One region of the Salipaludibacillus agaradhaerens genome, then DNA from elsewhere that is predicted to be linked to it. Evidence: riboswitches for the same ligand, from Rfam matches in the RefSeq annotation. Region 1 holds a riboswitch; each other region holds the start of a gene.
The links. A riboswitch is a leader RNA that binds a small molecule or an ion and turns the genes downstream of it on or off. The one in region 1 is predicted to bind lysine.

Region 1 (4,620 bases):
AATAAAGAAAATTCAGGCATAATTGAAGAAGCACGTGAGTTAGGTAAAGAATCTCCTCCTCAAACAAACAGGCAGGATGATGGTACGAATAAGTAATAGGAACTGCTGTTACTCTGAGTAAATTTTTACTGAATGGTAACTACCAAAGAACCATTTTGCCCATAAAACCGTCAAAATACAGAGAGGGCGTCCAAATAATTATTTGGCACGCCCTTTTGCAATGGATGATGAGGGATTAAGTATTTCCTTTTGTGGGAATCGGAGTTGCCTTAAACATTTTAGCAAGATGAGCGAGGTTATGACTCATGACTGAGACATTTTCTTTCGTAAAATCACTTTCCTGTCCCGCTTCCAAATAGGAAGGCCCTGGCCCTGCTTCTCCGACCCAATATGCTTCCCCATTAGGAGGAATAGTAAAACCTAAATGCTGTAAAACAAAAATAATCGTTTTAGCAGCCTGTTTACCGCCATCTTCATTCCCCGTCACAATAGCTCCTCCGACTTTATTATAATAAATAGGCTGCCCATAATCATTTGTCTCGTCGCTAGAGGCATCTAATTTTTCCAGTATAAGTTTACATATACTGCTTAATTCTCCTTGCCACACCGGGGTGCCAATTATAACTATGTCGGCTTCTTTTAACTTATTAAAGAGCTTCGGCCATTCATCATCGGCACCCATATCCGGTTCCATCCCAAAAGGAAGATGAAAGTCAGCAATACGTATCTCTTCTGTTGTCACACCTTCATCTTCCAAAATTTGTCTCGATTCTTGAATTAAGCCACTTGTATTAGACGTTTCATCACCTGTTTTCAATGAAGTATTAAAATACAATGCTTTTATCGTCATCAAAACCCCTCCAAATCTTATTATAATTGTGACATTCCCCTTGGTGTGTCAGTTAAACATCTCGTTTTTACTCATACTATAGTCACATTAATGTTATTTTCGATAATCAACACCCATATTTTATTGAAAAATGATAGAGTTTCTGATACAGTTGAGTCAAAGTTCATATTTACTTCAATTTTTTGAAGTGAGTTTAGAGGTGCAAGCGTTCATCAGTAGATGGCTGGAAGAGGATGAGCTCTTAAGAAAGTCGTGGAAAGGGAAGCTTGCCGAAGCAGCATTCGTCTCATACCGAGTGTTGTTGGGTCTGTTATTGAATAAATGCAGAACTGTCGTATAGTTTTACCACAAACTATATGGAGGGCTATCTCACGCTGGATGACCGTTATCTATCCACGCAGCAACGAGACCCTCGTTGGTGCTTTTTGTATGTCATACGGTTCATCATGCGATTTAGCTCTATTCAGGAACTTGGTGTCACCCATTATGGGGACAAACTTTTGAATAGAGGTGTTGTACATGAATTTCGGACACATTTTAACTGCAATGGTAACCCCTTTTGATCATGAAGGAAACATTGACTATCAAGCAACAAAAGACTTGATTAATCACCTACTCTCAAACGGCTCTGATGGTATTGTCATAGCTGGTACGACTGGCGAATCTCCGACGTTGTCCATCCGTGAAAAAGCAGAGCTATATAAGTTTGCAGTAGAAACAGTCTCTGGTAAGGCGACTGTCATAGCAGGTACAGGAACTAACAGCACGCGAGCCGCTATAGAGCTAACCAAATTAGCAGAAGAAGCCGGAGTCGATGGTGTCATGCTTGCTACTCCGTATTACAATAAACCAAATCAAGAAGGTATGTACCTACATTTCAAAGCGATTGCAGAATCTACTGCACTACCCGTTATGCTCTACAATGTTCCTGGTCGTAGCGTTGTAAACTTGCTTCCTGAAACTGTCATACGTTTGTCAGATATCTCAAATATCGTCTCAATTAAAGAAGCAAGTGGCAACCTAGATGCCATGACAGAGATTATCGCCAAAACGCCAGAAAGCTTCTCATTATACAGTGGAGATGACAGCTTAACACTACCTGTGATGGCTATCGGTGGTAATGGGGTCATTTCAGTCGCTTCTCATATTGTTGGTAATGAAATGAAAGCGATGATAACTGCTTATGAAAATGGCGACACGATATATGCTCAAACTCTACACCGTGAATTGGTGCCTATTATGAATGTCATGTTCTCTGCGCCAAGTCCGGCACCGGTTAAAGCAGCACTAGAAATGAGCGGCGTAAAAGTGGGGTCAGTTCGCTTACCAATGGTTCCACTGACACCTGACGAATCACAACTCGTCTATAAAACCATTCAGCATAAAATATTTTCTTCAGCCGTATAAAACGAAACTTCAATCAGTGGGCGTTTACGGACGGTTATCTGTGATAAATATTAACCCCCATGTTCAAAAAGGACCTTTTTGAACATGGGGGTTCTATAATATGAGTGTTAGAACGTCCTAATGGTTTGATAGCACTACACCTAATATTCCTTCCACGGGCGAGAAAATTGTTTTACCGACTACTCATCAATATCTTTTTCTATAAACGAACTTCTCACTTAAATACTCTATCAGTCAGTAGCAAATGTATAGTTAATGTAATAGACTTGTCACAAGGAGTGGTCCATTATAAACTATGCTAAACTAATGCTTTAGATAGTCTGACCATATCCATACATTGGATGCCATTTTCATAAATAGGTTCCGCATAATGGTCAAGGAAAAAGTTTGTTTCCACACCCGTTATACGAAAGCCACATTTTTGATAAAAAGCCAGTTGATCGATACTCGAATTGCCCGTACCAACTTCTAACCCTTTATAACCCCGTTGTGTCGTTAACTCAACAGCATGGGCAATGAGTTGTTTTCCAATCCCTCTCCCCTGCCATTCTTCTGAAACAGCAATGCATACTATTTCAGCCGTCGCGCTATCTCGCTCGACAAATATGTAAGCACCCACCATTGTATGCTGTTGCATCATACAGTAGCATTCACCGTCTTCAAAATGCTTTTTAACGTTCGCTTCACTTGGATCTGCCTGCATTAGAAGAGTTAAAAGAGACTGATCATATTTGAGACATTTTTTGAACATGTTTATGGTCTCCTTATTACATTTATGATTTAGAAATAATTTAACACTATTTTATCACAGATAAGCATTTTCGCAGGACGCGAAGACGTTAGTTTGTGTTCCTTATCAGTGGGAGAAGAACGGAAACTCCCACTGATTGAAGGTTCGTTTTATCATACAGTAAAAACATATTTTGTAATGCCATTTTTTTCTGCTTCATCCCCCCGCTATAACAGTATGTACTTCATTCTGTTATATTGCTGGAATCGCTTAACATAGTGTCATCACCTTATATTTTAATAGAGTATTTATATAACAATTATCTATTTACGAATCTGTTATAGTTAAATTTCACCTCTGTTATATAGTCAAAAAAGTGTCACATTTCCCCCTTGTTCACGAATGATTTTAAATTTATACTTAAGATAGAAGTTATATGTGAATCCATTCACAATATTATCATTCTAAAGTTAAGCGACCCTTTGTTTACGATATTATGAAAGATGGAGGCGTTAATCATGGGAAAAACACTTGAAAAATTAAACGAATCTGCTTGGATGGCTTTCAATGGTGGCAGTTGGGAAAATGACATTAATGTACGAGATTTCATTCAGAAAAACTACACACTTTATGAGGGGGATGAAAGCTTTTTAGAGGGTGCAACAGAGGCTACTGACGAGTTATGGAAACAAATTATGGCTTTAACAGCTGAAGAACGGGAGCGTGGCGGCGTTTATGACTTAGATACGTCTATCGTGTCCACGATCACATCTCACAAAGCTGGTTATTTAAACAAAGATAAAGAGAAAGTTGTTGGGGTACAAACAGATGTCCCTTTTAAACGTTCTATGCAGCCTTATGGTGGTATAAGAATGGCTAAAGCCGCTCTTCAATCTTACGGCTATGAATTAGATGAAGAAGTTGAGAAAATTTTCACTGACTACCGTAAAACACATAACCAAGGTGTTTTCGATGCCTATACACCGGAAATGATGTTAGCTAGAAAAGTTGGGATCATCACAGGTTTACCTGATGCTTACGGCCGTGGTCGTATTATCGGTGATTACCGACGAGTAGCACTATATGGTGTAGATCGTCTTATTGAAGCTAAAAAAGAAGAAGTTGCAGATCTTCCAACTAATATGTCTGAAGACGTTATTCGTTTACGCGAGGAACTCGCAGAGCAAATGAGAGCTTTAAACGAATTAAAAGAGCTGGGTACCATTTATGGATTTGACATTTCTAAACCAGCAACAAACGCTACAGAAGCTTTCCAATGGCTCTATCTCGGTTACTTAGCAGCTATTAAAGAACAAAATGGTGCTGCTATGAGTCTTGGGCGTGTCTCAACCTTCCTTGACATTTATATTGAACGTGATCTTGAAACAGGTGTTTTAACAGAGCAAGCGGCACAAGAGCTTGTGGACCACTTTGTTATGAAATTACGTCTCGTAAAATTTGCAAGAACACCTGAATATAATGAGCTATTCAGTGGTGACCCTACATGGGTGACTGAATCAATCGCTGGAATTGGAAAAGACGGTCGCCCACTCGTAACGAAAAGCTCATATAGATTTCTTCATACGTTGAAAAATTTAGGACCTGCACCAGAGCCTAACTTAACCGTCCTTTG
Region 2 (4,620 bases), 3.2 Mb from region 1:
CAGCCGCAAGAATAAATCCAAGTCCACTAGCCCATCTTTCTCTCCCATTGTTCATGTTACTAACTCCTCTCTCTCTTTTACAAAGTGACTTTTATTGATACATTTACCGACTAATGGCACGAGTTTCCCCCTTAAAAATTATCAACATCTAGGTAAATGATTTAACTTACGTTATCTTATTATAGTTATCAGATAATTGAAAGTAAAGTATTTTCGGAATATTATATAAAAATCTAAAAATTGGAATTTATTTAGATAGGGTTTTCATAAATAATCACGGCCCCGATAATATATTATTTTACAGTCATAATGTATACACGCCTTTTATTTCATTATTTTGCACGCAAAAAACCGTTCCAGCCTAGACTGGAACGGAATCGTTTATCTTTTACCATTAAACGGATAATCGTAAGGTGATGATGCGTAGCAAAAAGACGGTGAGAGTAAATAAAATACCACCAACTAATAAACCTAACCATAAACTCCCTGTCACCCCTAAGGCTAAGAAAGCTAAAATGGATATAGCTCCTGTTATGAGCGCATAAGGTAATTGCGTTAATACGTGATCAATATGATGACTACCTGCACCTGTTGACGATAAAATAGTTGTATCCGAAATTGGTGAGCAGTGATCCCCGAATATTGCCCCTGCAAGAACAGCCGCCAATACTGGAAGCATTAAAGACATATCTGTGGCGGCCGCTATATCACCAGCAATAGGAAGCATAATACCGAATGTTCCCCACGACGTCCCAGTACTAAATGCCATCACACCTGCTAGGACAAATAGTAAAGCTGGCAAAAGAGCAAGTGATACATGTTCATCCACTATGCCTGCCAAAAATTGTCCAGTGCCCAACTCACCAATAATTTCTATAATCGTCCATGCAAATATGAGAATATATATTGCCGGAAGCATGGATTTAATACCGGCCCAAAGGCCGATCCCCATGTCCCTCACCGATAGACTACGAACTAACACAATCACAATTGTAATCACTAAACTAACTAGACCACCATATAATAATGAGGCTGCCACGTCTGTATTTTCAAATACCTTTAATAATGTAGCACTACCTTCTGTCCCTTCTATACCAGTGATAACCATAAAAATGCTTGTAGACATGATAAGTGCTGCAATAGGCCACAATAGGTTTCCAACATAACCTTCTTTATCATTCTTATCTAAGTTGCTATCCCCAGGGATAGGACCTTTTGTTTTATCCACTACTTCTCCAGTTGAGAGAGCTCTATTTTCATGCACGCGCATTGGGCCAAAGTCCAATTTAAAATAAGCAACTGCAAAAACTAACAAGATCGTAAAAACAGCATAAAAGTTCATTGGGCCCATGAGTAAAAAGGCTTGAAGAGAACCATACTCTGTGAAATTATGTGTTGCAAATATGCCAGCTATAATTGTAATGATGGAAGCTCCCCAACTAGAAACAGGAGAAATAACACAAATTGGTGCTGACGTCGAATCGACGATATAAGCTAATTTGGCTCTCGAAATACGATGCCTATCCGTCAAAGGCCTACTTACATTTCCCACTGTCAGGCTATTAAAGTAATCATCAATAAAGATGAGCAGACCGAGAACAGCCGATGCTATTTGAACGCTAATACGGGTTTTAAATTTTGTTAAGGCCCATTCTCCAAATGCCCGACTTCCGCCACTTATGGAAATAAGAGACGCGATCATCCCTAAAATTAAAAGAAATAAAATAATATAAAATTCCCAAGTGTTTATCCCACCATCAACATAAAAGATGTTTGTCACAATTGTTCCAACTTGCGACAATGCCTGATTAATAAATAGTTCTTCAGTTTGGTTAATCATAAGGGCACCTACAACGATCCCTACCCCTAGGGAGAATAGGACTCTTTTTGTCACGATAACCATTACTAATGCTAAAATTGGCGGTAGTAATGATAAAATACCATGTTCCATTTTTCTCTTTCCTCCTCTAAAATACCAACACAAAAAGCAGCAAGAGGTGTGTTCTTGCTGCTTCATTGAAGTCAGGAAAATCATCCTCGTCAAGGTAAAAAGTAGTCCTCCACTCCGGTCTTCCCGAAAGTGACAGTGTTGCACTTATTCAATGCAACCCCAGCTCCTTTATTTTGGACGAAATAAAATGCTTCGGCAAAATTTCCTTTCATGACCCCTCATAGCTGTCCTAGCTCTTGATCATTACTCATAAATTTCGCGCCTCTACCCCATTCTTGATGAGGTATGCTGACAGTATTTAATTATTAGACCGAGAACTATAATATCAAAATAACGGTCATAATTCAATAGTTAGTCAATGGAATCTTCTATGTCTAGCTCTTCTGGTCGCTGGATGACTGCCGGTGTCATACCACCTTCTCCACCTGTTCCACCATAAAAGTCTGGTACCTCACCAGGAATCCACACCATCGCTACAGGGATCGATGTTTTCACCACTTCTGTATCAGTAGCAAATGGAATGACCACTTTAACATCCACTTCAATGTCAACTGATACACTCATGTAAGTGTTGTTAATCCCCACATGGACAATATTCTCCTTCAATTGTGATTTCACATCCCCGATTGCTGATAATCTGACGGGCACTCTCGGCCCCAAGTGCGCCAACAATGCATTGTTAGTCGCCTGACCTAATGGAATCATATGTATAATACCGTCCTCCGAAAAGGTCGCTCCATCTCGATCTACATCAACTTCATTTGGGATACGCATATCTTGCACGCGTCCATGCTCAATATCATTTAAATAATTTTGTACTCTCTTCGTGGTTTCTTGTAAAACACGATTATAAATAACGGGATTATACTGAACAAGAATCACATTGCCTTCATCATCTTTTTCGTATTCCACAAGGTCTTCCATATCAGTATCTTCTAAAATATGTCGAGAAATGGCATCATTGATTGCCAGTGTCCCAATACGTTGCGTTTCCGTTTTAGCAATGGCTAATAATGTAGGTCGGACCCCTTTCTCAACGATTATTAACCCTTGTACCGTCAAGATAATAAAAATGATTAAAGAGATCATAAAGACATAACGAAATGGAAGAGGTCCTTTCTTTTTACGGCGCGGCCGAATGGTGCGGAGAGTTAACATGGTCATTCCCCCTTCTTTTAATATCTATGCAACAAAGGAGGATTGTACAACGAAATATATTGTAGAGTGCTGGGGGATTTATCTCAAGGCGTTAAGTTCCAGATAATAATTCTGTGTAGTATGTATGTTTGTGTCCTAATCGTTTGGATACATATTCAATATTTTATGTCTTGAGAAAATAGAATAATGCATGAGTATCTCTTAAACCGTGAAGCGTAATTTTTTAATACCTAATTTCGTCAATAACTTAGCTAATTGTTCCGACTATATTAAAGTCAACAGCAGAAATATTCAAACTTTATGGATGGGTATCTCCCCTAAATACCATACATATTAAGTATATATGATATTTAGGATATATGATATTTAAGATATTTATAGTTAACATATAATGTATAAAGAAATTAAAACGATTCCTCTTTCGAAAATTATATACTTAGTATATAATTTCATTAGAAGAATAGGAGGAATTAACCCATGATAAAGGTTAGAAACTTGAAAAAGGAATTTACACAGGGACAAGAAAGAACACACGTCTTGAAGGGCTTTGATTTGAATGTTAAAGAAGGCGAATTTGTGGCTGTAATGGGACCAAGTGGTTCTGGAAAGAGTACATTACTCCAACTTTTAGGGGGGCTTGATGTCCCTACTGAAGGAGATATAGTAATAAATCAGAGTAATTTAAGTAATATGACGGAAAAAGAAAGAACTATATTTCGTAGAAAATACCTAGGTTTTATTTTTCAAAATTACCAACTGCTCCCTACATTAAGTGTAGAGGAAAATATAGCTTTCCCTCTTCATGCAGATGGTAAAAAGAATAACCAAATTATTATAGAATTACTTGATTCTATCGGATTGAAAGAACTTGGTCCAAAGCGTGCTAATTTGCTGAGTGGCGGTCAACAACAACGAGTTGCCATAGCCAGGGCGTTAGTCAATGAACCTTCTGTTTTATTAGCCGATGAACCGACAGGAAATTTAGATAGAGGGAAAGCCGACGAAATACTCGGATTAATATCAAGATTCAATCGAGAAAATAATCAAACAATCATCATGGTAACTCATGATATTTTTGCAGCTGGGGTTGCGGATCGAATTATTCTATTTAAAGATGGCGTTATTGAGCAAGTGATTTCTAGAAAGGATGATGATTTTGCTAAATATGTGGCAAATTTCATGGCGTAATATAACACAAAATAAAAAAAGGTTTTTTATTTCCCTACTTGGGATAATCTTAGGTGTAGCTTTTGTAACATCTATGCTTATTGCAAACAAAACCACAAATGATGTTTTCGATTATTATGAAGAAATGTATGTGGCAAATGCCGATTATTGGATTCTAAGCGATGAACATTCTTACTCTGTGGATATGGTTTCGTCAGTTTTAACTAGTCCAATTATAACAGAAACCATGCTTGCGCTTGATAAACAAGCTTTTTTTGAGTTGGAGGGTGATCAATCTCTAAATCAAAGATCCGTCCGAATTACAGGTGTGAATGATCAGAGCA
Region 3 (4,620 bases), 310 kb from region 1:
ATACCCTCAATAACTTTACCGAACACAGTATGAACACCATCTAGATGGGGCTGAGGATCAAATACGAGGAAAAATTGACTTCCCCCCGTATCTTTTCCTGCATGAGCCATTGATAAGCTTCCTTTTTCATGTTTGTGGGGATTACCTTCTGTTTCACATTTTATCGCATAACCAGGACCGCCTGTGCCTGTACCTTGAGGACATCCGCCTTGAGCTACAAAGCCAGGAATAACACGATGGAAATTTAATCCGTTATAAAAACCTTCATTTGCTAATTTTTCAAAGTTAGCCACTGTGCCCGGTGCTTCATCTGGAAAAAATTCAATAACAACTTTTTCTCCTGTTTCAAATACAATTTCGCCTTTTTTCATGTTGGAAGACCTCCCATTATTGTGTAAATCAGTCAGACTTCTTTATTCTACCTTACATTGAGTTAGAATGAAACTCATGAGACTATATCTAAATGTTATATTATTTATTTACAGTTGAATCCACATCTTTAAGTTGACACTGATGACGGTATGATCGCTCGTGGCGCACTAAGTCACTAAACGTCTCTCTCTCAATAACACATGTGTGTTCTCCACCTTCCACAAAAACCACAGCAGGACGAAGAATACGGTTATAATTATTGGCCATAGCATAACCATATGCACCTGTAGAAGAAACTGCAAGAATATCACCTTGAACAGCTGGTGGTAACTTAACATCCCAGATAAGCATATCGCCACTTTCACAGCATTTGCCTGCGATAGATACGAGTTCTGTTTTTTCATCGTTTGCTTTATTCGCTAAAACAGCTTCATATTCTGCCTGATATAATGCTGGACGAATATTATCAGTCATCCCCCCGTCTACAGATAGGTATGTCCGTACATCGGGAATATCTTTTCTAGCACCTATACGGTAAAGTGTCGTACCAGCTTCCCCGACTAGTGCCCGCCCTGGCTCAATCCAAATTTCTGGAACTGGCATTTTCAGTTTAGCTGCCTCGCTTTTCGCCGTTTCTACCATTTTGTCAACATAGACATGTAAAGGCAATGGATGGTCGTTCTCTCCATATCGAATACCAAAGCCGCCCCCCACATTTAACACATCTGGATAGTAGCCCATTTCCTGATGCCACCGGGCTATTGATAAGTAAATTGCTTTCACCGCTTCTTCAAAGCCTTCCGCTCGAAAAATTTGTGATCCTATGTGTGAATGGACACCTTGTAAGTAAAGATACTCATGATTAAGTAACATTTTAATCGCCTTTTCAGCTTGACCACTGTTCAGATCAAATCCAAATTTGGAATCTTCCTGTCCAGTTGAAATATATTCATGTGTGTGTGCTTCTACACCCGGTGTAATTCGAATAAGAACTTTCATCGGCGTTTTCATAGATTCAGTCATAGCCATTAGCCAAGATAGCTCTGTAAAGTTGTCAACAACAATACACCCAATTCCTTCTTTTAAAGCCATTTCCAACTCATCAGGCGTTTTATTATTACCATGAAAATGAATTCTCTCGGCTGGAAAACCTGCCTTCATAGCGGTAAACAGTTCCCCACCAGAACAGACATCTAAACTTAAACCCAGTTCTTCAGCTAGCTCTATCATAGCAATACAGCTAAATGCTTTACTTGCATAAGCTACTTGATAATCTACACGTTGTTGTTCAAAAGCTTTCTTAAAAGCTAACGCGCGATCGCGAATGTCTTTCACATCATATATATATAACGGAGTGCCATAATACTCTGCTAATTCAGTAACATCGACGCCACCTATCGTTAAATGTCCAAAGTCATTAATATAGCTCGTGCCGTATAAACCCACATTAATCCACTCCTTTAGTCACTCGTATTACTAATATAAAACAAATAAAAAGAGAAATGAATATGAAACACATTCATTTCCCTTAAGCTCAACGCAAAGAACAGTGTGCTTTCAGGGTAGTGCTCCACCACATTTATAAGCAGTGACAGTGTACAGAATGTTCAACTGTACCCCAGCTGGTGGAATGTAAGGAGGCATTCTCCAACTTCGGCAACTCGGCCTTTCCATTGTTTTCAAAGCCTCCTTAGCTCCCACAATGTACTGTTCCTCATTGCACCTCTACCTGTTTCAGAAAAGGTGAACCTTTTCTTGTCAGTTTTATAAACATTATCATACTCAAAGACTTCATGCAACTGCTTTGCGTGTTAGCTTTGTTTAATCGGGTCTTTTGGTTTAACGATACTTGGTCTACGTCGTTTTAATGGAATTGGTTGACGGATTAAAATATCCCAAAAGGCTTTCGGATAAAAGGGCAGAAAGGGCCACAAATACGGTGCATTTAAAGGCTTCGTTCGAGCTATAAGGATGAAAAAGACTGTTGTAGCAATAACAAAGCCTGGTACTTTAAACAATGCAACAGCTATGAGGACGGCTATCCTTAAAATTTTTAATGCAATCGCCATTTCATAACTTGGTGTTGCGAACATACCAATGGCAGCAAAGGCTACATATAAAATAACTTCTGGGACTAACAAACCCACCTCAATGGCAATTTCACCAATTAGTAAAGCCGCTACTAACCCGAGAGCTGTCGCTAAAGGTGAAGGTGTATGTATTGCAGCCATCCTTAATAATTCAATTCCTAATTCAGCAAAGACCATTTGAGCAAATATAGGTACATTTGTTGTTTCTTCAGGCCCAATGTAGTGCAATTGTTCAGGAATGAGTGATGGTTCTAGCACCATCAATAGCCATAATGGCAAAATGAATAACGCAAATATCATACCTGAAAAGCGTACCCATCGAAAAAAAGTGCCAACTATAGGGGCTTGGCGATATTCTTCCGCATGCTGCACATGATGAAAAAAAGTAGCTGGAAACACGATGATACTTGGGGATGTATCCACAAATAAAATAACATGACCTTCCAACAAATGAGTAGCTGCTACATCAGGCCTTTCTGTATAGCGTACCATCGGAAACGGATTAATTCCTTGCTTCACGACGAACTCTTCAACCACTTTGTCTGCCATTGTTAACCCGTCTATATCGATCGCTTCTAATTCTTTTCGAACAATGTTCACAAGGTCTGGGTCAGCAACCCCTTTAATATACGATAAACAGATATCTGTCTTTGATCTTCTTCCAACTTGCATCATTTCATTGCGTAATCTTTCATCCCGAATTCGACGTCTAGTTAACGCCGTATTTTCAATAATATTTTCCGTATACCCATCGCGGCTTCCCCGTACAACTCGTTCTGTATCAGGTTCTTCAGGTCCACGTCCAGGATAACTTCGTACATCTATGACAATGGCTTCTGCTTCACCTTCAATGAGAATAAATATAAGCCCCGAGAGCATTTGCTTAATAGCTGTATCTAGTGTATCAGCATACTCAACTTGTACGTGGGTCAGTCGATTTTCAATCTGCTCTCTGACTTTATTAGTTCGCTTTCTTTCTGTAGCGTCTAAAAACATGAGCTCTTTTAACAGCTCAATGATATATTCGATATCGCAAAGACCATTAACAAAATAAAATTGGACTTCCTTATCGAGTACATGAATCTTTCTAATCCCTACGTCAAAGCTTTCACCAATACCCACTCGTTCTATTATCCGGCGCTCATTTTCGTGGATATCTGTAACAAATGGATGATCAATTTTTGTTTCATCCAGCTCATCACGACTCAAGTCAATCTCTCCTTTCCATAATTACATGTGACATGTTTAGTATGAGTGAAAAACACAATTCAATACAAAAACAGCTCAACTTAATCGTTGAGCTGTTCTTTCAATTGAATGAGAATTTTCTTTTCAAGTCGTGAAACCTGTACTTGAGAGATTCCAAGTCTTTCTGCTACCTGAGATTGTGTTTGATCTTTATAATACCTTAGAAAAATAATTAACTTTTCACGGTCTGATAGTCTGTCAATTTCATCTTTTAACGCTATTTTATCGAACCACTTCGTATCATTTTCATCAGAAATTTGGTCGAGGATAGTAATAGGGTCACCATCATTTTCATAGACTGTTTCATGAATAGAGGCTAGTTGCCGATTGGCTTCTTGAGCAAATACAACTTCTTCAGGGCTGATGTCTAACTTATCGGCTATTTCTTGGATAGTTGGTACTCTACCAAACGTTTTTGCTAGCTCATCACTCATTTTGCGAATATGATTCGCTGTTTCTTTAATTGATCGGCTTACTTTTACTGTGCCGTCATCTCGAAGAAAGCGTTGAATTTCTCCAATAATCATAGGGACGGCATAAGTAGAAAATTTGACATCAAAAGATAAATCAAACTTATCTACTGATTTAATTAAGCCAATACACCCAATTTGAAATAAATCCTCTTGGTCATAACCCCTATTTAAAAAACGTTGTACGACTGACCAAACTAGTCGCGTATTGTGACTGACGATACGGTCACGAGCCTTTTGATTACCTTGTTGCGCTTCTGCGATCAATTTTTTTACTTCCTCATCTTTTAAATACTTCTTCTGATTATCTTTAAATTCTACATTCATCATAGGGAGTCCTCTCAATTACAGAGTACATTTTGTTTTGACAGGCGTTTAACGAGTGTGACAGTCGTGCCCTCTAATCGGCTCGATTCAACTGAAACGTCATCCATAAAGTT

Region 2: linked by a shared signal. The riboswitch ahead of BK581_RS16980 (Na+/H+ antiporter NhaC family protein) and the one ahead of dapA (4-hydroxy-tetrahydrodipicolinate synthase) in region 1 are both predicted to bind lysine.
Region 3: linked by a shared signal. The riboswitch ahead of lysA (diaminopimelate decarboxylase) and the one ahead of dapA (4-hydroxy-tetrahydrodipicolinate synthase) in region 1 are both predicted to bind lysine.

Annotation. Positions count from the first base shown of each region.
Region 1 is NZ_KV917378.1:508,365-512,984, reverse strand. Features, by position in the region: gene BK581_RS02435 (hypothetical protein) at 1-96, shown strand, start outside; gene BK581_RS02430 (flavodoxin family protein) at 236-850, opposite strand; lysine riboswitch at 1,037-1,225, shown strand; gene dapA (4-hydroxy-tetrahydrodipicolinate synthase) at 1,370-2,257, shown strand; gene BK581_RS02420 (GNAT family N-acetyltransferase) at 2,556-3,008, opposite strand; gene pflB (formate C-acetyltransferase) at 3,545-4,620, shown strand, end outside.
Region 2 is NZ_KV917378.1:3,704,721-3,709,340, reverse strand. Features, by position in the region: gene BK581_RS16985 (sodium-dependent transporter) at 1-55, opposite strand, end outside; gene BK581_RS16980 (Na+/H+ antiporter NhaC family protein) at 395-1,951, opposite strand; lysine riboswitch at 2,046-2,226, opposite strand; gene yunB (sporulation protein YunB) at 2,303-3,109, opposite strand; gene BK581_RS16970 (ABC transporter ATP-binding protein) at 3,587-4,297, shown strand; gene BK581_RS16965 (ABC transporter permease) at 4,266-4,620, shown strand, end outside.
Region 3 is NZ_KV917378.1:823,227-827,846, forward strand. Features, by position in the region: gene BK581_RS03880 (peptidylprolyl isomerase) at 1-371, opposite strand, end outside; gene lysA (diaminopimelate decarboxylase) at 472-1,818, opposite strand; lysine riboswitch at 1,928-2,108, opposite strand; gene BK581_RS03890 (spore germination protein) at 2,184-3,671, opposite strand; gene sigF (RNA polymerase sporulation sigma factor SigF) at 3,752-4,507, opposite strand; gene spoIIAB (anti-sigma F factor) at 4,522-4,620, opposite strand, start outside.